DNA from 4 places in the Pseudobacillus badius genome. Region 1 is predicted to be linked to each of the others. Evidence: riboswitches for the same ligand, from Rfam matches in the RefSeq annotation. Region 1 holds a riboswitch; each other region holds the start of a gene.
What was found. Region 1 has a riboswitch for thiamine pyrophosphate ahead of thiW (energy coupling factor transporter S component ThiW). Riboswitches for the same ligand answer to the same signal wherever they lie in the genome.
Positions count from the first base shown of each region.

Region 2: linked by a shared signal. The riboswitch ahead of thiT (energy-coupled thiamine transporter ThiT) and the one ahead of thiW (energy coupling factor transporter S component ThiW) in region 1 are both predicted to bind thiamine pyrophosphate.
Region 3: linked by a shared signal. The riboswitch ahead of thiC (phosphomethylpyrimidine synthase ThiC) and the one ahead of thiW (energy coupling factor transporter S component ThiW) in region 1 are both predicted to bind thiamine pyrophosphate.
Region 4: linked by a shared signal. The riboswitch ahead of B1A98_RS02785 (thiazole synthase) and the one ahead of thiW (energy coupling factor transporter S component ThiW) in region 1 are both predicted to bind thiamine pyrophosphate.

Region 1 covers NZ_MWMM01000001.1:164,367-171,901, reverse strand. The annotation lists gene B1A98_RS00850 (uroporphyrinogen-III synthase) at 1-311, opposite strand, end outside; gene B1A98_RS00845 (ABC transporter substrate-binding protein) at 405-1,403, opposite strand; gene B1A98_RS00840 (ABC transporter permease) at 1,400-2,152, opposite strand; gene B1A98_RS00835 (ABC transporter ATP-binding protein) at 2,149-2,946, opposite strand; gene tenA (thiaminase II) at 2,918-3,592, opposite strand; gene B1A98_RS00825 (acetylornithine deacetylase) at 3,682-4,968, opposite strand; TPP riboswitch at 5,112-5,216, opposite strand; gene B1A98_RS00820 (YuzC family spore coat inner layer protein) at 5,366-5,773, shown strand; gene thiW (energy coupling factor transporter S component ThiW) at 5,767-6,264, opposite strand; TPP riboswitch at 6,328-6,436, opposite strand; gene B1A98_RS00810 (superoxide dismutase) at 6,597-7,469, opposite strand.
Region 2 covers NZ_MWMM01000004.1:165,114-172,648, reverse strand. The annotation lists gene B1A98_RS09855 (DUF819 family protein) at 1-390, opposite strand, end outside; gene B1A98_RS09850 (DUF3870 domain-containing protein) at 496-813, opposite strand; gene B1A98_RS09845 (GNAT family N-acetyltransferase) at 999-1,541, opposite strand; gene B1A98_RS09840 (dynamin family protein) at 1,601-5,386, opposite strand; gene thiT (energy-coupled thiamine transporter ThiT) at 5,520-6,086, opposite strand; TPP riboswitch at 6,157-6,258, opposite strand; gene B1A98_RS09830 (L,D-transpeptidase family protein) at 6,420-6,914, shown strand; gene B1A98_RS09825 (DUF3243 domain-containing protein) at 6,982-7,323, shown strand.
Region 3 covers NZ_MWMM01000012.1:45,463-52,997, forward strand. The annotation lists gene B1A98_RS15750 (sodium:solute symporter family protein) at 1-1,387, shown strand, start outside; gene gsiB (glucose starvation-inducible protein GsiB) at 1,441-1,842, opposite strand; partial or broken gene B1A98_RS15760 (KGG domain-containing protein) at 1,939-2,151, opposite strand; gene B1A98_RS15765 (potassium/proton antiporter) at 2,414-3,871, shown strand; gene B1A98_RS15770 (polysaccharide deacetylase family protein) at 4,141-5,286, shown strand; TPP riboswitch at 5,359-5,473, shown strand; gene thiC (phosphomethylpyrimidine synthase ThiC) at 5,621-7,405, shown strand; gene B1A98_RS15780 (hypothetical protein) at 7,423-7,535, shown strand, end outside.
Region 4 covers NZ_MWMM01000001.1:582,522-590,056, reverse strand. The annotation lists gene B1A98_RS02805 (sigma-54-dependent Fis family transcriptional regulator) at 1-788, opposite strand, end outside; gene B1A98_RS02800 (ThiF family adenylyltransferase) at 1,018-2,031, opposite strand; gene thiS (sulfur carrier protein ThiS) at 2,045-2,863, opposite strand; gene thiH (2-iminoacetate synthase ThiH) at 2,805-3,983, opposite strand; gene B1A98_RS02785 (thiazole synthase) at 3,999-4,763, opposite strand; TPP riboswitch at 4,976-5,076, opposite strand; gene B1A98_RS02780 (glycosyltransferase family 2 protein) at 5,161-6,585, opposite strand; gene B1A98_RS02775 (HEAT repeat domain-containing protein) at 6,582-7,535, opposite strand, start outside.

The sequences.
Region 1 (7,535 bases):
ACCGTCTTATATCCGCGTGCCGCTACTTTCGCCTGGTGAATAATTTGCTGAAATTCCTGCTTTGCCCCGAGCTGGTCAGCAGCATCTGCTAATGCTTCCGTGCCAACCCCTGTCGTAAAAACTATCCAATCCGGCGGGGCAGCAATTAACTTCTTTAATTCAGACCCGACTTCCTCTGCAGCTAAAAACACCGTTCCTTGCAATGACCGAATAAGCGGCAGTCCGCCTTGTTTTTTTATAAGCACACTCATTTCTTCGGTTTTCCTTGAACCTGCAATTACAATTTTCTTTCCCTCAAGCCCTTTTCCCATGCTGTTTCCCCTTTCAAACCAATCTTTTTTCTTTATGCTATCAAAAAACCCATTAAACTTCTAGGTTTTATTCGATTTGAAGGGTTCGTTCATTCAATCGGCAAGATTTATGAACATATCATCGATCTTAGGCTCTTTCTTAATCAGACCGGCTTTCTTCATCCATTGAGCCGTTTCTTCCCAAGGCTCTTTAGCTTGGCTGCCAAAGCCTTTTTCAGACTTCATCTTCGGCAGCAAAATATCAAGGCTTTGTTTTTCCACCTCTTCAATCAGCGGAAAATTTGCCTCGTCCTGTTTGCTTAATAAAATCTGCAGAGCTTCATCAGGATGCTTCTCGGTAAATTCAAAGCCCTTCTCTGCTGCCCGCCAAAATGCTTTGATGTCCTTCTCCTGCTTTTCCCATGTTTGGTCACTTGTAACGGCTACAAGCTCATAAAAATTGGGAACACCATATTTTGTCGGATCCAAGTTGCGGGTTTCGTGGCCTTCGTGCTTTAACAGCGGCACTTCATGATTAATATAGGCTCCGACCACCGCATCCGCTTTTTTCGTAACGACTGCAGAGTTCAACTCAAACCCTACATCCACCATTTTTACTTTTTCTGGATTGCCTTTGTCCTTTTCCATCATCGTTCGGACGATTGCCTCGTTAAGAGGGATGCCTGTAAAACCGACCGTTTTGCCTTCTAAATCTTTTGGTGTCCGGATCGGGCTATTTTTTAAAAACATGACACGATTCAATGGAGAGCGGACAAGCGCGCCAACAGCTTTGACACTGACCCCTTGATCGGTGCGCGCCATAATTACATCAGGCTGATAAGAAATTCCCAGTGTCACTTTCCCTGCAGCAGCCAGTTTAATTGGATCAGTCGGGTCTGCCGGGAACTGGATATCAACATCAACCCCTTCTTCATCGAAATAGCCTTTTTCTTCAGCCACATATAAGAAGCTATGAACCGCGTTTGGATACCAGTCGAGCATGACCGTTACTTTGTCTTTGTTTTGTCCTTCATCCGTCTTTTCCTCGCCCGCCCCGTTAGAATTACAGCCGGCGAGCAGAAGAACTAGCATGAGCATGAACCATTTTTTCATGATGTTTTCCTCCACTTTAATGACTTATTTTCCATTAACTTTACCAATATAAAGAGCACAATGCCGATAGCCGCTAGAAGAATGATAGGGGCAAAAACAGCAGCACCGTCAAATTGCGTCATCATTCTTCTGCTGAAGTAGCCGAGCCCTGCCTGCGCTCCGAGCCACTCTCCGATCGCAGCGCCAATCACACTTAGCGTAACGGCTACCTTCAAACCCGAATAAAAATGCGGCAAGGCGGCGGGAAGAAGCAGCTTGAAGAAAATCTCTTTCTTCCCGGCTCCCATCGTCATCATCAGCTCCCTCAAGTCTTTGCTTGCGGACTGCAGGCCGTCATATGTATTCACTGTAATAGGAAAGAATGTAATTAACACCGTCACGACTACCTTGCTCCAAATTGAATATCCAAACCAAAGAACAAAAATCGGCGCTAACGCAATAACCGGGATCATTTGCGAAGAAATGATTAACGGATACAATGCTTTTTCTGCAGCTGGACTGATGCTCATCCAAATGGCGATCCCTGCCCCCACAACAACCGAAATCGCCAACCCAATCATAATGACTGCCAATGTACTCGGCAGATGTTCGGCAAACAAAGGCTCTCTCAATTCCCACAGCTTGCTGAGAATGCCAGTCGGCGGCGGCAGGATAAACACCATATTGACTGCGCGCGCTGCCATTTCCCAAATCAGAAAGAACAGGAAGACTAATAAGACTGCCGGTCCAAGCCCCTCAGTTTTTTTCATGTGATCACCTTTCCTCTCAGTTGTTCGATGAGATCGTTTTTTAAACTGATGATGGCAGGCTCGTTCAAGTCGTTTAATCTCCTAGGGCGCCCGAGCGGCACATTGACTTCTTGAAGGGAACGGACGGGCCGTTCTGTGAATATAAAAATACGGTCAGCCAAGAAAAGCGCCTCGCTGACATCATGCGTCACTAATACAATAGTTGCTTTTCGTTTTTCCCACTGGTTCATTAACCATTCCTGCATGGAAAGCCTTGTAATGGCATCTAATGCACTAAAAGGCTCATCAAGCAAAAGAACATTGGACCCGCTTAACGATGTCCGCAAAAAAGAAACCCGCTGTTTCATTCCTCCTGACAGCTCATGCGGAAAGCGATGTTCCATTCCCCGAAGCCCAAATTCCTCAAGCAAAGGAAGAATCTGCTTGTGCGCTTCCTCTTTCCGAACCCCTTTCAATTCAAGAGGAAGCGCTGCATTTTCGATAACGGTCCGCCACGGCATCAGCAAATCCTGCTGCGGCATATAACCGACCTTGCCCAGCCGGCACTTCTGCACCTCTCCATTGATAAAAATCCGCCCCTCATCCGGATTTTCAAGCCCGCTCATTAAACGGAACAAGGTGCTTTTTCCTGAGCCGCTCGGACCAATAATAGCGATAAACTCGCGATCATACATATCGATATTAATGTTCTGCAATACCGGGACAGAGCGCCCTTGTTTTTTATCATGATAGGAAAAAGCAACATTTTCGAATTGGAGAACTTTTTTATTTCTCTCCCGGCCACATTTGCTCATGATATGCCATCTCCCAGAACATGTATTCATAACGGGTTGTATTCAGAAAAATTTCCTCCAGCCTCGCCAGCTCTTTTTCACTTTTTCCAGCGGCCTGCTCATCTAAAAGATCGATGCACCAGGTTGCCAGCTCGCCAAATTCTTTAGAAGAATACATTTTAATCCAGTCGCCGTACAGTTCATGTGCACTCGCTCCCGGAATTTCATTTAGCTCCTTGCCAATTTCCCAATAGCTCCAAGCACAAGGAAGAAGGGCCGCCAGGAGTTCAGCAAGCGTTCCGTTCTGGCTGGCGTGAAGCATATAATGCGTGTAAGCAAGTGTGATCGGGGACGGTTTTGCCTGTTCAAGTTCTTCCTCTGAAATCCCAAAACGGGCTGCATATTGACGATGAAGAGACATTTCAAAGTTGAGCGTCTCATTTAATAACGCAGCAAATTTCCCCATCGTTTCCACATCAGTGGCTTTCACCGCCCCAAGAGCAAATACTTTCGAGTAATCAATTAAATACAAATAATCCTGCACCATGTAAAAACGGAATTTCCGCGGTTCAAGCGTTCCTTCTCCCATTTCTCTGACAAAAGGATGATGATGGTTTTGCCGCCAAATCGGCTGAATTTTCTCATGAAGCCTTTCACTAAATTTCATGTGTGTCTTGCTTGCTTTCATTTGTTATCCACTCCTTAAAAGATAGGTACTGTTTGTTTTGTGCCGCTTGCGGGATTCTGCTGTGTTCTTCATGGGGACTCGTGCTTGGGCTGATGGCACCACTGATGAATAAACGCTAAAATGACCTTTGTATAATCCACAAGCTGCTTAATTGCCAACTTCTCATTGACAGAGTGAGCATTCTCCAAGTCCCCCGGACCATAAATAACAGTGGGAATCCCGGCATCTGCCAGCCAGCCGCCATCCGTAACAGTCGGCGATACATCAACAACCGGCGGCTTGTTTAACACAGCTGCATGCGATTGCGTCAAGGTCTTGACAGCCTCATGGCCGGCATCCACTTCAAAGGACGGAAAGATTTCTCCCTTGTCTTCAATCATGGAGGCGCCTCCCCATTCAAACGTTGGAGGATTGTGCCGCATCCATATATCTCCTTTGGCAATACTTTGGATATGTTCTTCTACTTCTTTGGCTACCTGTTCATAGGTTTCATCCGGATAATAATGAACCGTAATCCAAAGCCGGCACTCATCTGCTATAAATGCTGCATGCCTTCCTCCTTCAATTACAGCCGGGTTAATCGTATTAGTCCCGGGCAAAAATCCTGGATAGCTTTTAGTCACTGCCCAGTGACGCTCTAATTCCTGCAAGCCCTCGATGATCTTCATCATCTTTTCAATTGCGCTGGCTCCAAATAACTTTCCGCCGGCATGAATCATCTTTCTTCTAGTAGCATCATGATGGGTTTGACTGCTTTTAAGCGTAATCCATCCTGTAATGACTCCGCCCTGTCCTTGTATATGTAAATCACTCGTATCCACTACCACGGCAAAGTCCGCTGTGTATCCTTTTCTGCAGCACTCCAATGTGCCTGCTTCTCCAACCTCTTCACCGATCACGGATTGAAAAAGTACATCCCCCGGCAGCAAAACACCAGCTTCATGAAGGAGCTGCAAAGCAAACAACGCACCAGCCAACCCTCCTTTCATATCAGCCGCTCCTCGTCCGATTACATGCCCATTTCTGACAGCAGGCTGAAACGGATTTGCTTCCCACTCTTCATCCTCATGCACTTCCGCTACATCAATATGTCCATTAATAATAAGACTCTGATAATTTTCAGGGGAAGCGCCTTTTCTTTTGCCTACCACATTCGGGTCATTTGGATAGACCTCCCACATATCAACAGAAAAGTCCAATTTTCTTAAAAACTCTGCTATAAATGTCTGCGCTTCCTTCGTATTCCGCGCAGGAGGGGCAGGCGTTTGAAAAGAGATCAGTTTTTTTAATAAGTCAATCAGCTCCTCCTGCCGCTGTTCTGCTTCATGTAAAAGCACATCCAGTGTTTTACTCATCACGCTTCTCCCCTTCCTTAAATGACGGACTCTCTCATTCCAGCCTCTCTCACCGCTGTCCATAAAAAAACCGCTTCCCATTAAGAGAAGCGGTTGTATAAATGGTATCTAACTGCTGTAAAATAAAAAGAACAGCTGTTTAATAGCATGATACGACCTCTTCCCTACGCTGGCATTATCCAGGTCAGGTAATAAGGGTTAAGGCCATCTGCCTCTCTCAGCTTTTGCAAGCACCCCCAAGGACTCATTATTCAATTAAGCTCTATGACTAGTTGTAGCATATCTTTAAATAGCATTCAACTCAATTCAGAATTTTTAAATAAATATCTTTCATCATTTATTTTTCAGCTAGCCGTATATTGATAAAAAGCGATCTTTTCGAAAGGAGGGCTGCTGTTTGTATCATCCTTATTCGTTCACTCATTTTTACGCCATTCCGCTCAGCGGCTTCGTCCGGTATCCATTCCTTCCGCCGTCTGGTTTAGCCCGCTCCCCGTTCGCAAGAGCATATCCTCCAGTAGATCCCACTTTATTTAAGCAATCAGCCCAATCCATGAAATCACTTGTACAGGAAATTAATCTGCTCATGAACCGATTAACGGATAACAGCGATTTTGCTTTGCAATTAATGAGCGCTGCACAAGCAGCTAACAAAAAAGAAGCCGAACGGCTCATACGGTCAGCCGGTGTACGGGAAAAACTCTATCTTTCCTTTAACCCGGATGTCCTCCGGATTGAACTGCGCGCGGCTGCAGCCAATGTGGAATGCTGCAAACTGTCCATTGCCCTTCGATGGAATCATTGACCAAACCGGTATTTCCAAGCCTTTAATTTTACGAGACGCCTTACAAGCAAAAAGCCGAGAAATGAACCCGACAGGCTGCTGACAAGGAAAGCCGGCAAAAAGAAAAAGGCGCCCGCTGCTGTTCCCATCAGCAATTTGGCATAAGGAACAGCAAATAAAGGAGCAATCACTCCTGAACCGGCTACTTCTCCGATCGAAGCGGCCCATGTCCGGCTTGTTTTCCGATAAATGTAGCCGGCAAGAAATGCACCAATCATGCCGCCTGGAAAAGCCAGCAGCGAACCGGTCCCCATTAGGTTTCTTAGCAGGCCTGTAACAAAAGCAATAATCACCGCCGGCCCCGGTCCAAGCAATACACCGGCCACCACGTTAACCGCATGCTGGACAGGATAAGCCTTCGCCACGCCAGCGGGGAACCAGACTAGCGAAGAGCCAAAGGTGGCAATCGCTGTAAACAGAGCCATATAAGCCATTCTTTGCAGTTGATTCACCGATATTCCTCCAATACAAAAAAGCCGCATCCCCATCTGGATACAGCTGCTGTAAGTAAAATAGTAATCAATGCTCTACTTTCCTACGCTGGTATCAACCAGATCAGGTTCAAAGAGTTGAAAAGCCCCATGCTTTTCTCTCAGCCTGTAACAGGCACCTCTAGTAGCTTCTTATTCAATTCTCTCTATATTATAGGATGAAATCGTTAAAATAGAAAGAGGCAACGGCAGGATTCTCTCTATTTTGAAAATCTTTCCGGATAAACTCCTGCTGTTTGTGCCCGCAAAGGCAAGATGATAAGCCTTTTGGCGTCTTTGAATAAACTGTTTTTTCACCGCGCTTGTGCCTTCCTCATTCGTCTTTCGACCTCTTCCCAGCACACAATGTGCCACCAATTATCAATATAATCTGCCCGTTTGTTTTGATATTTTAAATAATAGGCATGCTCCCACACATCAAGCACAAGCAAAGGAACAACATCCCATTGGCTCAAATTCTGATGCTTTTCAGCTTGCAGTATTTCCATCCGCTGCGCTTGCGGTGCCCATACGAGAATGGCCCAGCCTCCGCCCTCTACGTTTTGAGCCGCTTGGGAAAATTGTTTTTTAAACTCTTCAAAACTGCCAAACGACCGGGAAATTTCACGGTTTAATGACCCCGGCGGGCTTCCTCCGCCATGCGGGCACATCACTTTCCAAAAGATCGAATGCAAATAATGACCCGCTCCATGAAAAGCAAGCTCTCTTTCCCAGTGTTTGACGAGTTCAAACTGGTTATTTCGCCGCGCCTTTTGCAGCTCTAATTCTGCTTTATTCAAACCGTCTACATAGCTCTTATGATGACGGTCATGATGAAGCCGCATTGTGCTTTCATCAATATAAGGCTCTAATGCATTGTAGCCATAAGGAAGAGGCGGAAGCTTATGCCCTCCGATCGGGACTTGCTCCGCTCTTTCCGGCTGTTTTTCCGTCTCGGCAGCCAACACCCTATCATAGAGCTGGCACCATTCTTTGTTAAGCTCTTGAATCTCAAGGTATATGGCATCTGCTTCTTCTATTGTCACTGTCGATAAGCGCTCATCAATCTCCCCGACCTGCTTTTTCCACTTCTCAACCTGCTTCAAATCAATCGATTCATGCTGCAGGGCACACAAGGCTTCACACCATTTTTTTGCCTCTTTTAAATAAAATTGATATTTTTCCACTGCCGCTCCTCCTTTTTTGGCCGTCATTTCAACATATGCATTCTGCTCAGTGGCGTTCTTCCTTGC
Region 2 (7,535 bases), on a different contig from region 1:
CGCAGAAAAAGCTTTCCATGTTCCTTCCGCGTAAAACCCGTGAAGAAGCGCATAAGTAATAGTGAATCCTCCTACAATGCTGAGCGAGGCAGCAAAAAAAGTTAACAGCATTTTCGGGCCTAAACGGACGATTTTTCTTAAGTCACAATGAAGCAGCATGAGCATCAGCATCGCGGGCAAAAGCAATCCGCGCACGGTTCCGTAAGCGGTTTCAACAGATTCACTTGCAGAAAAGAGGCCGAACGTTTTCATTAAAGCGGCACCGATATAAATCAGTACAATCCCGGGCACGTATTTAAAAAACTTGCCCCCAATCTTTTTCTCCGCGATCGCAATTACAGCTGTAAATGCGAGCAAAAAACAAACAAACATCACACCATCTTGAATCATCTATTCTTCCTCCTTTAAAGAAAGTTTAAAAAATAAAAAATCCAGCTGCCAAAGGACGTCCGCCCTTTAACAGCTGGATTTCATATGCATAAACAAATGAAGCAGCTAATTGTTAATAATTTGGTTGTATTTAATGCAGGCGTTTTTAAACGCGACAATTAAAGCTTTTTGTGACGCACCGAAATATCGGTTCTCAATGTCGGCAACAATGTCCTCAAAGTCCATCATGGACCGCCCGTTAAAGATGGATTGGACAAATTGAGAGGTTAAGGAAATAGTAGAAGAGCATTCCGCCTCTATAATCTTATGATTCTTCCGGTCGATGACAAGACCGATAAAGTAAGAATTAAATTGCTGCATAATTGGATTGTTAGAAGCTGTTTTGCTGTCTCCAATCACATAAATCGTATCTTTATCAAACACGGATGTTCCTCCTGCCATTCGGATATTACGCGGGGCATTCGCATGGTTTGCATGCAAATGTTCATCGTAATAAGGATGGTATACTCATCTTAATATATCTGCCTGCCATTTGCAATATTAAAAATATTGAGTTTTGGAATTTACTAGTGAAAAAAATAAAAGCAGGACCGCTCGATGATTTCCCCTTATCCGTTAAACCTCCCCATCACCACAGTATTATAATAGTTCCCATCTGAAAGAATTTTGTCCTTTTGCAAGAGGCCTTCGATTTGAAAGCCGCACTTCTCATACAGGCGGATCGCTTTCTCATTTGTTTCTAGCACATGCAATGTCATTTTTTCAATGTTGTTGGCATCCGCCCAAGCGATCGATTCTTTCAAAAGGTTTTTTCCGATGCCCATTCCCCAGTAGTCTTGCAAGATGCCAACCCCGAATTCTACCTTATGGGCGAATCGCTTGAAATGATTGCCTTCACACCTCGAAAATCCGACAATTTTGCCGCTCACAACTGCTACTAAAAACAAGTTTTTCTCGTTTTCTATGTCTGATTGAATGAATCGTTCAAAGCCGGCCTTATCTATAAAGCCTTCTCCCTTTTCTCTATCAAGGTTTTCTGTTTCGCCGTCAATCTGGAGCCGTATATCAGATAATGCCTGTGCATCATTATGCCGGGCGATTCTGATTGTGTAGCATGTGCCGTTGGCAAAAAAATGTTTTTCAATGTCCATTTCCTCTTCCTTTCACATAAATGTACGGGAGATGCTTGAAGAAAGCAGCATCAGCTCATTCACGGGAGCTGATGCTGCAGTTCGTTCAGCAGTTGTCGATAGTATCCGACATTCGATGTTTCCGACAATGCCGCCAGTTGTCCGGCTGCCTGCTCTTTGATTTGCGCCTTTGCATCCGTCTTTGCTTCTTCAAGAAGGCGCTGGTAAAACGGCAGCAGAATGGCTTCCATGCGCTCCTGTTCCTGCCGGATATATTCATGCACAGGCGGAATCAGTTTCTTTTCGATTTCATCTCGTATTTGTTTATTTCCGCCTTCTGCAAAGAACTGTACAGATGTTTTATATTCTTTAAACAAGGAAGCGAACAAGCCGGAATGCACCTCATGCAACTCGGGCTCAAAAGAGATACCTTGAGCTGTCTCGGCCTTTGTTTCTTTCAAGTACACCCCTGGCAAGAAGGCTCCTGTTTCTTTTTCAAGCGAGCGGTAAAACCGGCGGCTGCCTTTTTGCATAAAGGCCTGCAAGCGAAAAGCTGTCGTCCTCATTTCACGAGCCATTTCAGCAGCAACAAATCGGATTACTTCATTGGTCATCCGGTGCAGCGCCGTGCGCATATCATCAAAGGAATCAAAAGCAGCCGGGCTGAAAATGGCCTTAAATTCATCGTTATAACGATAAAACAAGCGTTGTCTGGCATAGAATAACAGTTCTTTGATTTCTTGATGGAAGGCTTCATATTCTGCCGTGACGAGCCGGCCTTCTAAGTAAGACAGCGCGGCAGATAATTGACGGGACAGCTCACGGCGCCGTTCTTGCTTGATCACTTCATCCGTTTCAGCAAGCTTAATCCGCCGTTTTAATTCAAGGATGCCTTGATTGGCATCTGCTTCTGCCTGATGCAAAACAGCAGCAGCCAGAGCTTGTTTGGTGAAAGGATAAAAATGCTGCTCGAATAAAGAGAACCCTGACAGTTCCAGCACCTCTTCCTTTGGAAGACGTTCTGCTTCTGAAAGTGCCAATAAAGATTGGTACCGCTGTTTTTCGTCTGATGTTAAAGAGTGAGCCGCTTCTTTTTTTGCCAATAAAGCGAGATGGCTCGATACCGGATAAATGCGTGCTTGTTCAAGCCCGCAGTGCAATAAGTTTTGCTCAATATGACAAAGCACATCCTTCAAGTCACTTTTCTCTGTGGCAAGATCAGCTGCGTTAACAATAAAAAACAGCTTATCTTTGCCAATAAACTCTTTGACCTGTCCAAGCTGAGTCAAAAAGACTTGATCGGCTCGCGAAAAGGCATGATTGTAATAAGTAACAAATACGATCGAATCAGCGCTCGTTATATAGTTGAAGGCCATTTCAGTATGACGGGCATTCATGGAACCCGCACCGGGCGTATCAACAAGCACCATTCCTTGCTCTGTCAGCGGTGAAGCATAATACAATATGATCCGCTCAACAAAGCACGCTTTTTCTTCCACACTGACAAACTCGGTATACGTATCAGCGTTTTTTTCTACTAGCTGCCCGAGCAGCGGCTGGATCTCCTTATAGCCGGAAAGAGCGGCGCGCAGGAATGAAAATTGTTCCAGCGGCAATGCAGCAAGCGGACTGAAGTCTTCTTCCGGTTCTTGTTCTTCGTTTTCCCCATTTCCTTGCCTCTTGTTCTCCGCCCATTCGTCATGCTCCCGCAAAAGCAGCTCCAGGCTCTCCAAGCTCCCAACCGTTTTTCCGCTCAATTCCAGCGCCTGATTAATATCCTTGAGGAGCTGTTCCTCTGTTTTGAACAAGAGCGTGACAGTTTCGTGAGGATGTTCTTTATCGGGCGCGCGGATTTCATTGATGGCTGCTGTGGTGGGATTGGGCGACACAGGAAGCACCCGTTCACCTAGCAAGGCATTGGCAAATGATGACTTGCCGGCACTGAAAGCTCCAAATAAAGCGATCGTATATTCGTTCTTCTCAAGCCTGGCAATCCGCTCATTCAGCTTATTGATCCTTTGCTCCATATGGCCGGCCTTGAGCAGCAAGCGGGCTTTTCTTTTAAGCTCTTCTATCTGTTTTTCCAAGCCGCCATAGACAAGAGAAACCTCCTCCGACCGGCTCAGCCATTCCCTGGCTACTTCACCGATAGAGACCGCTTGCTTTCGTTTTGCCCCTTGTAATTGTCCCGCTTTCTTAAACGCCTGAAATGGTTTTTTCTCCGCTTTTTCCGTTCCGCGCACCGCCAGTGTGGAAAGCAGCCTGTTGTACAACTCTTTTTCTTGCGCTTTTAACTGCTCCCGTTTTTCCCAAGCAGCTATTCTTTGGTGAATGTCTTTCTCCTCTTGGGCAAGCAAAATCCGTTTGCTGCGGTTATTTTCCTTCGCCTGCGCTTCCAGCGGTTCAATGATCCCGGCGAACGCTTGTCGATATAAGCTTCTCAGCTCATTTGCGATGTCTTTGGCATAATTCAACACATAATCATCAGTAAGCATCGCTCCGCTTTTTACAAGCTTCACAAGCAGCTCGGGAGAAAAGTCAACCTCACATCGGCGGATTTGCTCCCGCAGCTCCTCCGTCAGCACATCAAATGAGCTTAACAGCTGAATGAGGTCCTCCTTTAAGGGGATATCAATATAGGAAACTCTATTTTCATTTAACGTTTGAAACAGCTGCTGCAGGCGAAGCTCTTTTTCTTTTTTGGTTTTCTTGCGTGAAAATAAGCCGCGTACCTGAAAGGAAAGTTCCCGGGATTCTAAAAATTGCCGCACGAAAATCCGGGCATAATAGTCAAGCAGCTTGGCATTGTAAAAAACCTTCGCCAGCGTTTGATCAAAGAGAGGAATAAAAAGATGATCGCGTTTCTCTATGGCTTCTTTCCGTTCATTCCATTCCCGCAGCTCGTCTTGAAGCTGCTGAAAAGAAGAAACTCCCGCCAGCTGCTCATCATACTGATCAAGCTCTTCCCTGCTTTTTTCCCGTTGTTTATCGAAAAAATCCATCGCTGCCATCAGTGCTTCCTGCAGAACATGAACTGGAAGCTGCTGCCGGCGGTCAGCCATCTTTCCAGATAAGAAATCCTTCAATTCATGGATCTGATTATAAGGATGGTTCTCCTCCTTTAAGGATGTGAAATACAATCCGTTATACGAAAGCTTATGCTCAGCGAATGACTTGTGAATGCGGCTTGAGAACTGGGAAAAAGACAGCTCACTGGCGATGTGTTTATCGATTTGGTTAATAATGAAATAGTTTTCTTTTCCTCTTTCTGCCAAATATCGGTTAAATTCAAAATTGGCCGGCGATTGCACGTGGTTATAATCCATCATATAAAAAACAAGATCAGCCAAGTGTAATTTCGACAATGCGCTAACCCTGTGGGCGTCATCCGTTGAATCAATGCCCGGGGTGTCAAAAACGGCTACCCCTTCTGGAAGCTGGCCTGTACGCTGGGAAATGTCTACTTCTTCAACGGCATTCCCATTCACACAATAGGCCTGAATTTCATTGATATCATAAGGATAAGGGAACCTCTGGCTGCTTCCGTCTTTAAAGAAAACCTTGGCGCAAGGCTCTCCTTCTTTCACTTTGACAATATTAGCGCTTGTAGGAATTGGGCTCGACGGGAGCAAATTTTCTCCTAGCAGCTCATTAATCATGGAGGATTTTCCGGCAGAAAAGTGGCCGTAAAAAGCAATAATGTACTCTATATTTTCTAACTTTTCTATGAGTTCAGCACAGGCATGAGCATTCGTCTGATCGTTATACTCGGAAAATAAATGGTGAAGTTCCTTTAGTTTTGGCAGCAGCAACGCGCGGGTAGGCCTTTGGTTAGCAAGCCATTTTTTCAATTGGTCAGTCAGCATAAGTCCCCTCCTCTCTGCGTTCAATCCTGTTATTCTTATTGTACCGGAATCAATAAACAATTTCAGCTTGTGTCCTTTTTTCGCAAAAAAAAAACAGAAGCTGCGCTAGTCAGCTTCTGTCTGCCGTCATTTATTAATAACTGGCCGAGCTGCTTCCAATAGAAGCAGATTGTTTGTAAAAGCTCGGCGCGGTCTTTTTCAAAAATACTAATACCGCTGCTGTGATTAACATTTCCGGAAGCAAATAGGAAATGTTATACAAGAAAGAATATACAGCGACTGGCATTTCCTTTGGTGCAGCGCTGCCGAACCAGATGATGCCGGACATAAAATGGCAAACGAGACGCAGGGACGTTCCCAGCAATAAGCCGGTGAAAATCCTTCCTGTTGTAATCGGCTTATGAAAAACTGCAAGCCCTCCGATTCCAAGCACCGCGTAAGCGAGAGGATAATCCAACACAAGCTGGACCGGATGGACGACATAGCCGCCTGTCAGCAAGCTGATGATCCCGGCTAATAGCCCTGTAACCAAGCCGGCCTGCCAGCCGCGGCGAAAGGCCATTACAAAGATTGGCACCATGATAAGTGAAATCGATCCGCCAAATGCCCACAGAGCGCCGAATTCTACCTTGCTTAATATAAACGATAGTCCCGCCATAATGGCAATTTCGATCATCGTTATCAATTTGTTTCTTTCCATAAAAAAGCCCCCTTCTATTATCCAGAGGGGTGTACGGATACAACAGGCTCTTCCGTGTAAAGGAATGTTGGCTGCATCTGTCACACGTTCCCTACGCTGGTACTAACCAGATCAGGTTCATAGAGTTGAGGACGGCTCCTCTCTCAGTCTAACGACACCCCTAGTGGACTTCTATGCTCTTACTATAGCACAAGTGCATCAAAAATGAAATATCAGCCAAATATCGTCATATCGTCAAAGAAGCTTTTATTTGCGTCTATCTGCTCCCCTCCGGTCATATACGTAAATGAACAGTAAAGAACCACAAAAATATAGACAAAATTAGGTGAGGCTATGAATCACGTTGTTGAACGCGGGGAAACGCTGGCTTCAATTGCCGCTGATTACCGGATTTCTGTCGCTCGGCTGCTTGCGGCTAACCCTGGAATGAGCTCTTATTCTTTAGCACCCGGGCAAATCATTCGCATTCCCGGTCTTCCCCCGCCCGCTTCTCTTCCTTATTCGATCCGCGTTTCCCTGTCGCAGCGGCAATTAACCTTACTGCATCACGGAACTGTTCAAAAGGTCTATCCCGTGGGGGTAGGCAAGATGCTGACCAAAACCCCGACAGGAGATTTTGTCATTATTAATAAAGCGCCGAATCCGGGCGGCCCATTTGGAACGATGTGGATGAGCTTATCCAAAAAATCCTATGGCATTCATGGAACGAATAATCCTTCCTCGATCGGAAAATTTGTTTCCAAAGGCTGCATTCGCATGTACAACCGTGATGTAGAAGAACTGGCTCGAATCGTTCCGCTCGGCACGCCTGTACAGATCCGGCCGTAAATCATCCGTCTGATGTTTGAAAATGGATAAAGGGGGGCATAACGAAACAGTAAAGGAGGAATGACGGATGACAGAGAAAAATCACGCAATTCACAAAGATGGAGAACTGCAGCCAAATAAAGTGGATGATGCCCTTGAACGGATCAGCCCTGAAAGAATGGATAGCATTCTTGAAAATTTCCATTCCTTCAAAGCTTATCTGAAGAAAAGAATAGAACTAGCTGAAAAAATCGGTTTAAATGAGGAAGAGCTGGCGGTTGCGGCAGAAAAAATTGCCGGGTATCTTGCTGAACATGCTGAGCCGAAAAACAGAGAAGAAAAATTGCTTCAAGAGCTGTGGAAGGTCGGCACGAAGGAGCAGCAGCATCAGCTTGCTCATATGCTCGTGAAATTTGTCGATGAGGAATAAAGGATGACAGAAAAATCGGGTATCTATTCTACGGCAAAAGAGGTTCGGAATGATCTCATTCCGAACCTCTTTTCGTTTGTTAGGTGATTTTCAAGTCATTCAGTAGAAAGATAGACCACTCCAAGTCGATGCTTAGGCAGCCTGCTTCCTAGTACAATTCTCCCGCCCGGTCATAAATAAAAGAAAAATCAGCCGCTGCCTCCATTTTAACA
Region 3 (7,535 bases), on a different contig from region 1:
TGTCGCGTCATTACATGGCTTTGGTCTGTTATGGCTCTGCTTTCTCAATATTGTTTTTGGCGTTTTTGTCTCCTTTGTGTTTTTTGGAACCCGCATCCGAAAGGTTTCCGAACAGCTGGGAGCCTACACCTTTGCTGAACTTTTAGGAAAGCGTTATCAATCAAAGTTTATTACTGTGTTTTCAGGGATTGTTATTTTCGTATTAATGCCGGCTTACACGAGTATCGTTCTAGTGGGCGGAGGCCGGTTTCTCCAGGAAACTCTTTCGATGGACTATAATATCGCACTGTTAGTATTGGCCGTCATCGTTGGTTTTTATGTATTAAGCGGGGGAATTAAGGCTGTTATGTATACGGACGCATTTGCAGCGATCGTCATGTTTATTGGCATGGCCATCTTCTTGTTCATGGGATACAAGGCTGTGGGCGGTGTCATTGACGGACATGCTGGATTAACAGCTATGAAAGATCTGGTTCCCCAATCTCTAGTCGAGCAGGGCCATCGCGGCTGGACTTCCATGCCGGAATTAGGGTCTCCGATCTGGTGGACACTAGTAAGTACAATTGTTATGGGAGTGGGAATCGGAGTGCTGGCACAGCCGCAGCTTGTAATGCGGTTTATGACAGTAAAAAATAATCAAGCGCTTTACCGCTCTGTTATTGTCGGCGGGGTATTCATTTTCTTTATGACCGGTGCCGCTTTTATGCTGGGACCAATTAGTAACCTGTACTTTCAAGAACATCTAGGAAAGCTGTCCATAGAGGTGGCAAAAGGAAACGTGGACCTTGTGATTCCTGCTTTTATTAATCATTTGATGCCAGAATGGTTTGTTTATCTATTTACTTTAACCTTGTTATCAGCGGCGATTTCAACGATCAGCTCTTTAATTCATTTACAAGGCTCGGCTTTTGGACAAGATATCTTAAAAAGCTTCGGCATTCGGTCGGTATTTGGAATAGATGCTTCCCGTATCGGCGTGCTTCTCGGCATTGTGGCCGCTGTTGCGCTATCTTATGTATTGCCTGGCGGTGTCATTGCCCAAGCGACTGCTTTCTGGTTCGGCATATGTGCGGCCGGATTTTTGCCGGTAATGATTGGCGCCTTCTTCTGGAAAAACTCAACAAGCACAGGTGCAAAAGCAAGTATGATTGTCGGTTTTGCCGTAAGTATTTTTGGTTTTCTGTTCTTGCATGAAAAGGAGGCGGCCGTTCTAGGCCTCTCTAAAGCATTGTTCGGAAAAGACACGTTGTTTGTGTACCCAATGACGCATATTGATCCGTTATTTTACGCGTTGCCATTGTCGGCAATTGTCTTTATTGTAGTGAGCTTATTTACAAAGAGTGAAGCAGTGAAGGAAGAGGAAGAACGTCGCGAACAAATTATCTAGCAACAACAAAACCAGGCCCGAATGAATGGGCCTGGTTTTGTTGTGTGCAGCAGTTAATCGTTGTCACGTTGTTCTGCGCGAGCCTTTCCGCCTTTTTCACCAATTTCTTGATAGAAGTCTTTATCGTGATTTTCGGAGGTCGCTTCGCCGCCTTTTTTGCCGATTTCTTGGTAGAAGTCTTTGTCGTGGTTTTCAGCAGTGGCTTCGCCGCCTTTTTGTCCGATTTCTTGATAGAAATCTTTGTCGTGGTTTTCAGCAGTGGCTTCGCCGCCTTTTTTGCCGATTTCTTGATAGAAGTCTTTGTCGTGGTTTTCAGCAGTGGCTTCGCCGCCCTTTTGTCCGATTTCTTGATAAAATTCCTTATCGTGATTGCGGGCAGTCGTTTCTCCGCCTTTGCGTCCAGCTTCCTCTAGGCTCATTTTGTTTTCATTGTTTTCGTTGTTTTTTCTTGCCATTTTATACATCTCCTTTTTAATTTAATGAACCATATGGTTTTTATTTCCTCTTTTTAAATAATTTAAACCGTTATTTTAAAAATATTATTTATTAGATTCTCTTTGTTCCGCGCGGGCATTTCCGCCCTTTTCGCCAATCTCCTGATAGAAATCTTTCCCATGTTTTTCAGCGGTGGCTTCGCCGCCCTTTTTGCCGATTTCTTGGTAAAATTCCTTATCGTGATTGCGGGCAGTCGTTTCTCCGCCTTTGCGTCCAGCTTCTTCTAAGCTCATTTTATTCTCGCGATTGTTGTTATTGTTTTCTGCCATTTCTCTCATCTCCTTCAATGGATTATTTGGTGTACGGTTGTTATATAGCCTCTTTCATTTGTTCGGAAACACATAAATATATATAAATTAAAAACTCCTACTTTTTTCATAATTTATTTTTTTCCTTTAAATGTTATGGAAGGAGTTAATAAACGGAGAGTAAGATGTTTTTATCTTTTGAATGCAGTCATTTACGTTGGAAAAATCCAGAGGGTGTTATAAGATTTAATAAGAAGACCTTATTTTCTGAAAGGAGAGTGCGATGAATTTTACGATTGAAAACATTATCTTAGCTGTATCTATTCTTTTGCTGGCTGGTGTCATCGGGGCCAAGTTCTCCACAAGGCTCGGTTTGCCGTCCCTTGTGCTGTTTATTGTTGTCGGCATGATATTAAATCGTTTTGTCTTTTTTGATAATGCCTGGCTTGCTCAGCTCCTCGCAACGGTTGCCTTAGTCATTATTTTATTTGAAGGGGGCCTGCAGACAAAGTGGGAAAGCGTGAAGAAGGTATATAAACCCTCCTTGTCGCTTGCTACGATAGGAGTCGTTGTCACCACTGTCACAGTTGGGGCGGCTGCCAAATTTATTCTTGATTTAACGTGGGCAGAAGGCCTGCTTGTCGGGGCAATTGTCGGTTCGACGGATGCCGCAGCTGTATTCAGTGTACTTGGAAACAAGAACGTGAAACAAAAGCTGACAACCGTGCTTGAAGCTGAGTCAGCTTCCAACGATCCGATGGCTATCTTTTTAACCATTAGTTTAATTCAAGTGATTCAATCACCCTCATTTGAACCTCTTCACCTCGTTTTCAGCTTTTTTTGGCAAATGGGAGTTGGACTGATTCTAGGAATTATGTTCGGTATCCTCTCTATTTGGATCATTAATAAAATTAACCTCGACTCCTCCGGGCTTTATCCGGTTCTATCTATTGCTTTAGCGATCTTTGCTTTTAGTACAGTCACGATTATGAATGCGAGCGGGTTTTTGGCGGTATATGTAATGGCGATCATTATTGGAAATGCCGACCTAACCTATCGCCATTCTATTCTTGGGTTTAATGAGGGACTGGCATGGATGATGCAAATGGTCATGTTTATGATTTTAGGCCTTCTTGTTTTTCCGGGCGAATTGCTCCATGTTGCTTGGCAGGGAATTGCCTTGGCTGTTTTTTTAATGCTTATTGCCCGGCCTATTGGTGTATTTGTCAGCTTGTTTTTTTCGAACATCAATATAAAAGAAAAGCTCTTCATTTCATGGGCTGGCTTAAAAGGAGCGGTGCCGATCATCCTTGGCACATACCCGCTGGTAGAAGGACTGGAGCATGGCCAGCTGATGTTTAATGTTGTCTTTTTCGTTGTTCTGCTGTCCACCGTTATTCAAGGAACGACAATTTCTAAAGCAGCAGAACTGTTTAACGTAACCGGAACGGGAAAAAAGGCGCAATCCTCCCACAGCTTGGAATTAATTTCTATTGGTAAGGCAAACAGCGAAATGGTAGAAATGCGCATCCTTGAAGAATCACCGGCAGCGAATAAACAAATTCATGAAGTCCGCTTGCCGCCGAAGACATTGATTACCGCGGTGGTGAGAGGGGAGAGGCTTATTACTCCGGAGGGAGCAACGAGGCTTCTCCCAGAAGATGTGCTCTATGTATTAGTAAAGAAAGATAAAAAGAAGGAATTGAAGGAAACCCTTATGAAAAAAGGCGGCGATTCATAGGAAGAAAAAAGGACAGCACACGTGGTGTGCTGTCCTTTTTTTATCGCAGCTCCCTCTGTACAGAAAAAAGGGATAAAGAGCATTTGGCTGCATAAAATTTAATGGCTGTTCCTGGTTTTAGAGCATCCGAAAAATGATGATGGCTAAGAAAGGGATTTTTTTGATATGGAAAGTAATATTTTTAATCTATTTGTAATAAAAGAAAAAATACTGTATTATATTGGAGAAAAATAGAAAGAAAGATTAGCAGGGAGAAAAGGGATGAAAAGATGAGAAACAAATTAATGATCATGTGCAGTTTTGTATTGCTGTTGCTTGTGGCAGGCGGAGGGGAAAAGGCGTATGCAGCCGGAAAAAAGAATATTTATATCGGACTTCATGACAAAATGCTGCCGTTTACTACGGGAGAGGCGTTTATTATTGACAATCAGGCAGTGGCTCCAGCTGAAAAGCTGGCACGCTACTTGTATATCAAACAAACGGTCCAGAAGACTGATGAAGTGTACATATTTGAAAAGAACGGCCAGCAGCTGACAGTGAACATAAAAACGAAGGAAGCATCGTTGAACGGGAAGCCTGCCGGCTCGGCGGTTATACACAAAGAAAACGGGCAATTTTACATTGGTATTCGCTGGATTGCCCAGCAGTTTGGATTCCAAGCAGACTACTTAAGTAAGAATCACACGGTGCGCCTTTATACAAAAGCCGGAGCCAAGTTGTCTAACGAGGAATTCTTAAAGGCAAATCAATCATTTTTTGATCGTTTGAACAGCCCGCAGCCGGCTAAGGGGCCAATTGCCTATGTGACTTTTGACGACGGGCCAAGCCAGCAATCAGCCAGTATTTTAAATATACTTGCTTCTCATCGGGTGAAAGCGACGTTTTTCTATATAGAGCCGAATATTCACAGATACCAGGCTGCGGCAAAGAGGGCGGCTGCTGAAGGACACTATCTTGCTCTTCACAGTGTTACGCACAAGGTGAATACGCTCTATCATTCACCGCAAAGCTTTATGAATGAAATGGAAAAGACGAATCGCACACTGAAAAGCGTCACTGGCCGGTCCTCCGTATTGGTTCGTGCTCCGTTTGGCAGCTCTCCTTATTTAAAACAGCCATTTCGTGATGCCATGTCCAAAAAAGGCTATCGCCTTTGGGATTGGGATATAGACAGCGAAGACTGGAAATATAACACCAGTTCAAAAGCGCGCATTTTGCAAAACATTCAAGCAGGAATTAAGATGCAAAAGAAAAGAGGCGATCAGCACGTTGTCATTTTGTTGCATGAGAAAAAAATTACAGCTGAACTGCTTCCGCAGATTCTCCAACTTTTAACGAAGGAAGGCTATCGCTTACAGACGTATGATCCATCCGCTCATGTTGTCCAAAACTTCTGGAACGACAAACGATTATAAGATAAAAAGGAATTTTCTGAAAACACCTTTACTTTTTTAGACAGTTTCATGTATAATGGAAACAAATTGAATAGTTATAACTAGGGGAGTCCAATGAGCTGGGCTGAGAAAGAAACGCGTTGAAGTTTCTTGACTCTTGGGACCTGATCTGGTTCATACCAGCGTGGGGAAGTTAGAACAATTATTGATCATGACTGCTTCTGCATACATATTAGCCGGGTCCATCCATTGTTGGAAACCGGCTTTTTTTGATGTATCTGCCAGCTTTTCCGCATGGTTATGCCCTAAATCTCGTCCTGAACCGCTGAATACGCTGAAAAGGAGAGTTTTTTTTATGTCCACATTTTCATTGAACGAAAAAAACATGTCCATTATGTCTAGTTTTTCAGGAAGTAAAAAAGTATATGTGAAAGGGACGCGGCCAGATATAAAGGTGCCGATGCGGGAAATTCAATTAAGTCCGACGGCAGGCACATTCGGTGAAGAGGAGAATCCGCCAGTGCGGGTATATGATACGAGCGGTCCATATACTGATCCGACTTATGTGATAGATAGTACAAAGGGGCTGCCGGCTATTCGCAGTCCATGGATAAAGGAGCGCAGCGATACAGAAAGCTATAAAGGGAGAGAAATAAAACCTGAGGACAATGGCTACAAAGATGAAAACGACCCCCGAGCAAACCATCAAGTTTTCCCGGGACTAGAGCGTCAGCCGCTGCGGGCGAAAAAGGGGAAAAATGTTACACAGCTTCATTATGCCAAAAAGGGCATTATCACTCCAGAAATGGAGTTTATCGCTCTGAGGGAAAACATGTCTCCTGAATTTGTCCGTGAAGAAGTAGCAAGAGGACGAGCGATTATTCCGGCTAATATTAATCATCCCGAAATCGAGCCAATGATTATCGGCCGCAACTTTCACGTCAAAATCAATGCGAATATCGGCAACTCTGCCGTTTCCTCTTCCATTGAGGAAGAAGTGGAAAAGATGACCTGGGCGACCCGCTGGGGAGCGGATACCATCATGGATTTATCCACGGGCAAGAACATCCATACGACACGCGAGTGGATTATCCGCAATTCACCGGTTCCGGTTGGGACAGTTCCTATTTATCAAGCGTTGGAAAAGGTAAATGGTATAGCGGAAGATCTTACCTGGGAAGTGTATCGCGATACTTTGATTGAGCAGGCAGAACAAGGGGTAGATTATTTTACGATTCATGCGGGTGTTCTTCTTCGATATGTGCCGCTGACGGCCAAGCGTATGACAGGGATCGTTTCCCGCGGCGGTTCGATTATGGCGCAATGGTGTTTATATCATCATCAAGAAAACTTTTTGTATACTCACTTTGAAGAAATTTGTGAAATTATGAAAGCGTATGATATTTCCTTTTCCCTTGGAGATGGATTGCGCCCTGGGTCGATTGCCGATGCAAACGATGAAGCGCAGTTTGCTGAATTAGAAACACTTGGAGAGCTGACGAAGATCGCTTGGGAGCATGATGTTCAAGTGATGGTAGAAGGTCCTGGCCATGTGCCGATGCACCTGATTAAAGAAAATATGGATAAGCAGCTGGAGGTTTGCCAAGAGGCGCCATTTTATACGCTCGGCCCGCTGACAACCGATATTGCTCCGGGCTATGATCATATTACTTCAGCTATCGGAGCAGCGATGATTGGCTGGTACGGCACGGCAATGCTCTGTTATGTCACACCGAAAGAGCATTTAGGCTTGCCTAATCGGGATGATGTGCGCACAGGTGTGGTGACTTATAAAATTGCGGCCCACGCCGCCGACCTGGCTAAAGGGCACCCCGGGGCTCATAAAAGGGATGACGCCCTGTCAAAAGCGCGATTTGAATTTCGCTGGAAAGACCAATTTAACTTATCGCTCGATCCTGAACGCGCGCTGGAATATCATGATGAGACGTTGCCTGCCGAAGGGGCAAAAACGGCCCATTTCTGTTCCATGTGCGGTCCGAAATTTTGCAGCATGAGAATTTCTCAAGATATCCGTAACTATGCAAAAGAAAACAAACTGGATACAAACGAAGCAATCAGAAAGGGAATGGAAGAAAAAGCAGAGGAATTTAAGCAAGCCGGCAGCAAGGTGTATCAGTAACTGCGGGAGGAATGGCCATGAATGTCCATAAAATTGAAGAAGAGATAAATCAATTAAAAACAAAGCTTCTATTCTTGCAGAATCGCCTGCAATTCATCCAGCAAAACTGTGATCATCAATTTCAGGGAAA
Region 4 (7,535 bases), 420 kb from region 1:
TCTTCCCATTCCGGCTCGCCCGAACACTGCCATTTATGCATATATTCATGCCAATTAAACGGTGTTTTCCAAACATAGTGAAACGGCTCGGACAGGTGATTTTGCTCCATTAAGCTCCCTTGATCATCAATGGCCAATAACCAGTCGCTGCGTAGTCTGCGGCTATGTTCTAAAAATACCTCTTTTAACAAATTATTTTTTTCATAAATACGGACAAGCATATCCGCTTGAATCATTTCCGCTATCGCCTTTGTTAAAGGCAAACTGTGTTTGCGGAAATCCTCATCTTTACTTGATAAATCAAGCACTCCTATCACTTGCTTATCCACAGGGTGCCAAATAGGAACTCCAGCACATGAAAATGCACTCCACGCCTCGCAATAATGCTCTGCCGTATGTATAGTCACAGCTTCTCGGGCAGCAAGGGCCGTGCCGATTGCATTCGTCCCTGCTATCGTTTCATCCCAATGACCGCCTGGATAAAAATTCACCTCACCCAGCTGGTCATGCAGCTTGCCTTTCATGCGCACGCCAATCATTCTGCCGTCTTTATCAGCCAGACCAAGGGCGTAGCAATCATCAATCTCGTTTTTCATTCTGCTATAAGCAGCTGCAAACGACTGGTATAGTTCGCCTCTGCTTTTTATCAGCTGCAATTCCGTTTCCGTTAGCACGAGAGGCGCTTTAGAGAGGTCACGTGATATATTATTCTTCCGGCTTCTCTCCCACGATTCCATCACTAGTTCAGACATGTTTTTCTTAACCAGTTGACCACGTTTTCCTATCATGATCGCTATCTCCCTTCCACCCTATATAGTGATAACCAAGCAGGATAGTTGTGATTGTGTCACAAGTTCAGATTAAACTATTCTAAATATTAAGTCAATTCAACAGAGGCTTTTGCAGAGAAGATGGGCTTGATTTCCCATGTTCTCTCTGTGAAGGCCGGCAAGAAAGAAAAAGGGCCGTCGTCTTAGTCAGATATGGACAGCCCTTTTCCCTCTATTCTGCTTTCTTTTAACCGAGCAGCCGCTGATAAAGCTTTTTTGCCTCTTCCGGATCCTTTGATCCATGTACCAGCATTCTTCCGTCCTGGAACAAGACAATTCTCTTTCCGGAAACAATCGCCGACAACAAAAAACCATTCATCTTTACTGAAGCGTCCCACTGCTTCAGCATAGCGGCAATCTCTGGCAAATTAAATGCCCTGTTGTTCGGCGGTCTTACTTGTACCGTATTTCTTCCGCATAAGACCGCCGTTTTTGTTTGATTTTCTTCCGTTAAATACGGATAGACGGCTGTGTCGCTGCAGGATGGGCAATCTGCCTTCTTTAAAGAGGCTGTAGAAATAGATGAATATGTATTTTTCCACAAATCAACAGCCACAAGCTCCCGGCGAATGTCCTCCCCGCGGCCCGCAAGTATTTTCAAAGCCTCTGCTCCTTGGAAAGCCGTTGTCATTTGAACAGCTGGCGCAATAATTCCTGCCGTGTCGCATGTCATTCCTTCTGCCGGCAGAACATCGAGCAAACAGGCGAGGCACGGAGTTTCTCCCGGCACAATCACACAGCTGACTCCCTGGCTGCCTACGCAAGCACCATATATCCAGGGCACCTGATATTTTTGAGACAGATCATTGATAACGAATCTTGTCTCAAAATTGTCCGTTCCATCAAGCAGCAGGTCCGGACATTTTTCATCCATAAGCGCAGAAAGCTCCTGCGGGCCTGCATCGGCTGTGATAGCCGATATGCTGACGTCGGAATTAATCTCCTGAAGCCTTTTTTTTGCCGCCTCCGCTTTAGGCAGACTATCCCGTGCGTCCTGCTCATTATACAGCTGCTGGCGCTGGAGGTTGGTCCAATCGACGTAATCACGGTCAATGATAGTAAGCTGCCCAATGCCGGCCCTGACCAGCATTTCGGCCAGTGCAGAGCCAAGTGCACCGGCTCCGACAAGCAGCACATGTTTAGTAGTGTAAGGATGCTCTTCCTTTAAAAATAACTCCTGTCTCGAATAACGGCTGTTCATTGCCTTCTCCTCCTCAACCGCCTCCCACGAATTGAACAATTTCAATTCGGTCTCCTTCATGAATAGTTGTCAAGCCAAGCCGTTCTTTCGGCACGATATGGCCGTTTATCTCTACAATGACCGCTTTTCCTTGCAAGGAATAAGAAGCCAGCAGCTCTTCAATAGTCAGCTCCTGCAAAGAAATTGGCGTCGATTTCCCATTAACCACAATGTGCATGTCGTTGATTTCCTCCTTTTTTATTGCTGTTTGATAACTCGCGGCTGCAGCCGCCGGGTCCTTGCTCGCAAAGATCCCTGACATGACTGCCACGCCTCTTGCTCCGGCGGCCTTGACTTCCCTAATATGGTGCGGTTTAATGCCTCCGATAGCAATAACAGGCACGCGGGAAGCATAAGCTGCGGCCTGCAATGTCTCCAAGCCTCTTGGTTTCCTCCCAGGCTTTGATGCTGTATCATAAATGTGGCCAAATAAGATCCAATCCGCCCTTCCTTCATTGGCATGAGCCACGGCATCCAGCTCATGAACAGAGCAGCCTGCCGCCAGTTGTCTGAGAAATGGGCGAACCTGCTTTAACGGCACGCTGCTTTCCGTCAGCTGTACACCGCCGGCTCTGGCTGCAAGAGCAACATCCAGCCTGTCATTAACAATAATCTTTTCGGCCGGAACCCCCGCTTTCCTAAAGGCTTCCACCCAATACAACAGCTCTCTGGCGCTGCGCTGTTTTTCTCTTATGTGAATATAGTCAACAAATGAGTGAATGGCGGCGGCAATGCTAGACGCCTGCGCCAGCCCGAGTGTCCCCGTGGTGATGGCGTGAAGCTGAAAAGTCATTCCATTCCTCCTCGTCCGCCAAAATGTCCCAATCTTTAAAAATCGGCTGATACCCAAGCTGCTTTAAGCGTTTTTTTACTTCTGCCACCGAACGAGTATCGGAAATTTCAAATTGGCTATTGTTTTCTTTCTTCGCCGCGTAGCCGCCAACAACTGTCGAAGAAGCAGCGGACATTTTTGTCACGCCCAATTTAATAAGGTGATCTCTAAGCCCTGCTTCCTCGCGTGTAGACAGTGTAATACCTGCCCGGGGCATAAACAGGCGGACAGCAAGCATCGCTTGCACAAGATCTTTATCCTCCACAACAGCACGAGGCTCGAACCCTCCAAGATTCGGGCGAATACGAGGAAATGAAACGGCAATGTCCGTTTCTAAATATCTTTTTTGCAGGTATTGGGCATGCAGAGCAGTGAAAAACACTTCCTTCCGCCAGTTATCCATTCCGAGCAGCGCTCCAATGTTTACCGATCTCATGCCGGCCTGGCATCCCCGCTCTGGTGCATCCAGGCGGTAACGATAGTTTCTTTTTGGACCTTTTATATGAATCTCCTTATAAATTTCTTCATTATATACTTCTTGATAGACAGTAAGCCCATCCACTCCCGCCTGGAACAACTGGCGGTATTCCTCGGCATCAAGGGGCTGTACTTCAATGGAAATCGAGGAGGCATATTTTCTTAAGATACGGGCGCTTTCTGTAAGATAGGCAACGGATGAATGAATGCGCGATTCCCCCGTCAGCAGGATGACATGCTGAATCCCCATGTCTTTCAACGCTTTTGCTTCTTGACTGATCTCCAAAGCGGTTAATTTTCTTCTCGGAAAGTCATTGTCAAAACTGAAACTGCAATATGCACACTTGTTTACACAGTAATCCGTTAAATAAAGCGGCGCATACAAGGAAATCACTTTTCCGAAATTCTGAATGGTCAGCTTTCGAGCTTTCTGGGCCATATCCTCCAGCCGCTCTGCAGCAGCCGGGGAAAGGAGCGCCAGTAAGTCATATTCGTCCGGTTCCGCTTGATTCAGTGCCTTGTCTACATCTTGAACCGTCATAGCAGCAAGGATTTCCTCATAGGGATGATGCTTGATTTTGTTGTATCTGTCATAAAAGCTCATAGAAACTCCTCCTTTTTACCGTAAAAACCCAGTGAGCGGAGATGAAGCAGCTGCCCGTTGCGACACCGGTCCGAGCCCTGCAAGATAAGCCTTTCTGCCGGCTGCTACAGCTAAACTGAATGCCTCTGCCATCCGCACAGGGTCGTCTGCTGTAGCAATAGCCGTATTTACGAGAACCGCATCCGCTCCCATCTCCATTGCTTCAGCCGCTTCTGACGGCTTGCCGATTCCGGCATCCACGATGATCGGCAGTGTTTTTTCTTCGATAAGTATGCGGATCATCTCTTTCATGCGGATGCCCCGGTTTGATCCGATCGGGGAACCAAGCGGCATGATGGCCGCAGCCCCGGCATCAGCCAGCTTTTTGGCTGCCATTAGGTCTGGATTCATGTAAGGAAGAACAACAAAGCCTTCATTAGCCAATATTGCGGTCGCCCGGATCGTTTCTTCATTGTCAGGAAGCAAATATTTCTGATCAGAAATAACTTCGATCTTAATCCAATCTCCCATCCCGGCGGCCCTTGCCAGCCTTGCAATACGGACAGCTTCCTCCGCATTTCTTGCCCCGGATGTATTGGGCATAATCGTCATATTCTCTGGGATATCTGCTAAAATATTTTCATGGCCTGCCTCTAAATCCACTCTTCTTACTGCTACAGTTACCACTTGCGAGCCTGAGGCACTAAAGGCTTGTTTCATAACAGAGTGATCGGCAAACTTCCCCGTTCCTGTAAACAGCCGGCTTGACAACTTTTTTTGACCAATAATTAATTCATCCATTTAACATCCTCCTTTTTGCAATAGGCTCTGCCATTATCGACGATTGATTGGTTAATTGTTCACCTAAAAGGGCAAAAGCGGCGACTTCCACGGAAAGTGTCCGCCTGCAGTGAAACCGATAGACAAACCAACGATATTCTTTAACAGAGCCGTACAACAAAAAAAGCCTGCCACAACGGCAGGCTTTTCTTTATGCATCATAAATAAAGACACGTAAATAAAGACAGCTTCCCTCCGTTGGTACTAACCAAATCAGGTTCAAGAGTTGGATGCATGCATCCTCTCAGCCGTAAAGGCACCCCTAGCTTACTTTTTCTATATTCAGTTTCCTCTAGTATACTCCTAATATTCTAAATTGTTAACCACTTTTTCAAAAAAAGAATTCCGCTTTTTTGCTTTATTTCGCTTCGGTCTTCGCCCCTACGCCAATCCGCTTCATTTCTCCCCAATCCTTCTTGCCGGCTAAAAACTGAAAAAAGCCTTCCAGCCGCCATTTAATCATGAGCGGCCGATACCAAAACGTTTCAGAAAGTGCAAAGAAAAACAGTCTGACGATGTCTCGCGGCTTCGGATATTTTCTCAAGCTCCATTCCTCTAAGAGCACTCCGCCCATCGATAACACCGATCCGTATAAGAACGACAAAGAGGCAATCAGGACGGTGATTTCAACACTGATAAACGAAAACAGCAAACCGAACAGAATAAGCAAGTAACCAAGCAATTCGACAAAGACACCCATCAGCTCAATCAAAAAGAAATAAGCCATCGATAGCACACCAACCAGGCCATATTTAGGATTAAACAGCATATCCTTGTTATTCCAAATCACTTCGCAAAGTCCGCGGTGCCAGCGCTGGCGCTGTCTGCGCAAATAAAGGGCGGACTCTGGCGCTTCTGTCCAGCAAACAGGATCAGGAACATACAATATCTTTTTCTTTAATCCTCTATCTTTAATCATCCGGTGCAGGCGGACAACCAGATCCATATCTTCTCCGACTGTATCCGTGCGGTACCCGCCGATTCTGGTCACTGACTCTTTCTCAAACACACCGAAAGCACCGGAAATAATCAGCAACAGGTTATGACGGCTTAAGCCAATCCGGCCGATTAAAAATGCGCGCAAATACTCGATCACTTGCATAACCACCAACGGTTTTTTAGATAAACCGACCGTCATCACTTCCCCGCCTTCAATATGACAGCCATTCGCAATCCGCACGCTGCCGCCGACTGCAATCACCTCTCCGTCTGAATCAAGAACCGGCTTGATCACTTTCAAAAAGGCATTTCTCTCTAATACAGAATCTCCGTCGAGTGAACAAATGTACGGGTAATGGGATAAGTTTATTCCAGCGTTCAAGGCATCGGCTTTTCCGCCATTTTTCTTGTCAATCATGTATACATTTTCATAAATCGTTGACCGGTAGATGCCATTAATTTCAGCAACAGGTATTCTCGTACGTACAACAAAATTTATTTTTACCATTTGAAAGGCCTCAATCATCGTTTCGGCTGTTTTGTCTGTCGAACCGTCATTGATAACAATCACTTCATATTCCGGATAGTAAATACTTAAAAGAGAGCGGACACTGTTATAAATCCCTGCCTCTTCATTATAGGCAGGCACAAGAATCGAGACCGGTTTTGTATCAAAAGAATCCAGCAAATCTTCTTCTGCCTCTTTTGAATTAAATCCATATTCGCTCCGCAGCTGCCTGGCTGAAATAAATAAAATGACGAGATAAAACAAAATGACAAAGGAGGTGTAGAAAATAAATAACCACGGCAAAAAGGTGAACAGATTGCTAATGAATTGAGTCATCCTATTCTCACTCCTTCACTCTCAAGCCACTGGGCAGCCATATCCTTTGCATATCGGTCATGATGGGTTTCAATAATATGCTGCAAAATCAGTGTGCCGTTTGCATATTGCTGCAGCGCTTCCCCTGCCGCATTGCGGACAAACCAGTTTTCATCTGCAATCAACTTCGTAAGCTGAGGCAGAAAACCGTCTTTTTTCGCTGCGCCTGCCAGCTTGGCGAACATCATTCTCTCCTGCCAGTGCTGAGAATAGCTGAATGGATACACATCTGCTGAATCAGCCGTGTACCCGAACAAATAAAGCACTTTTAAGGCAGCAATTCTTAGCTCTAAATGCGGCTGCTTCAGCTGTTCTACTACAAAAGGAAGATAGCTGTACTCCTGTGTTTCTGCTACCCACTCAATGATTGCCTGCTTAAACACATTGTTCAGCTTCTCATAATTCTGGATAAACCCTGCGTCATATGTATCGTTAAATCTTCTTAATACATCCTTGTAAACAGCTTTCGAAAGCGGAGGATCCAGGCTGATTAAATCCCTGGCCAGCGCGTTCGATTGCAAGGAAGCCAACACACGGATCGCTTCTGTCCGTTCTGCCTCTGTTCGCAGAGCGTTTTCGGCAAGCGCCAGCCACAAATGATGCGAAAAGGAAGACATATAAAAATTTTCAATGCGATAAAGCACATTCATTCGTGTGCTCCACCTTCCTTTCGCCAGCCGCCGATGATACTCCTCTTTCAGCCACTCCTCAGCAAGAAGTGTAATCGTCTCTCCTACCATTTCTCCCTTTAGGATACTTGCAGCCTCCTCCAGCAATTCTTCTAATGCCTGAATGCTCAATGGATCATTATTTAGCCATCTGTTATGGATCTCCTCTTCCGTTCCTAACAAATAAGCAAATAAATCCGGACGCAAGTAATCTTTTATTTGTTCCACTCTCTCTGTTCTTTT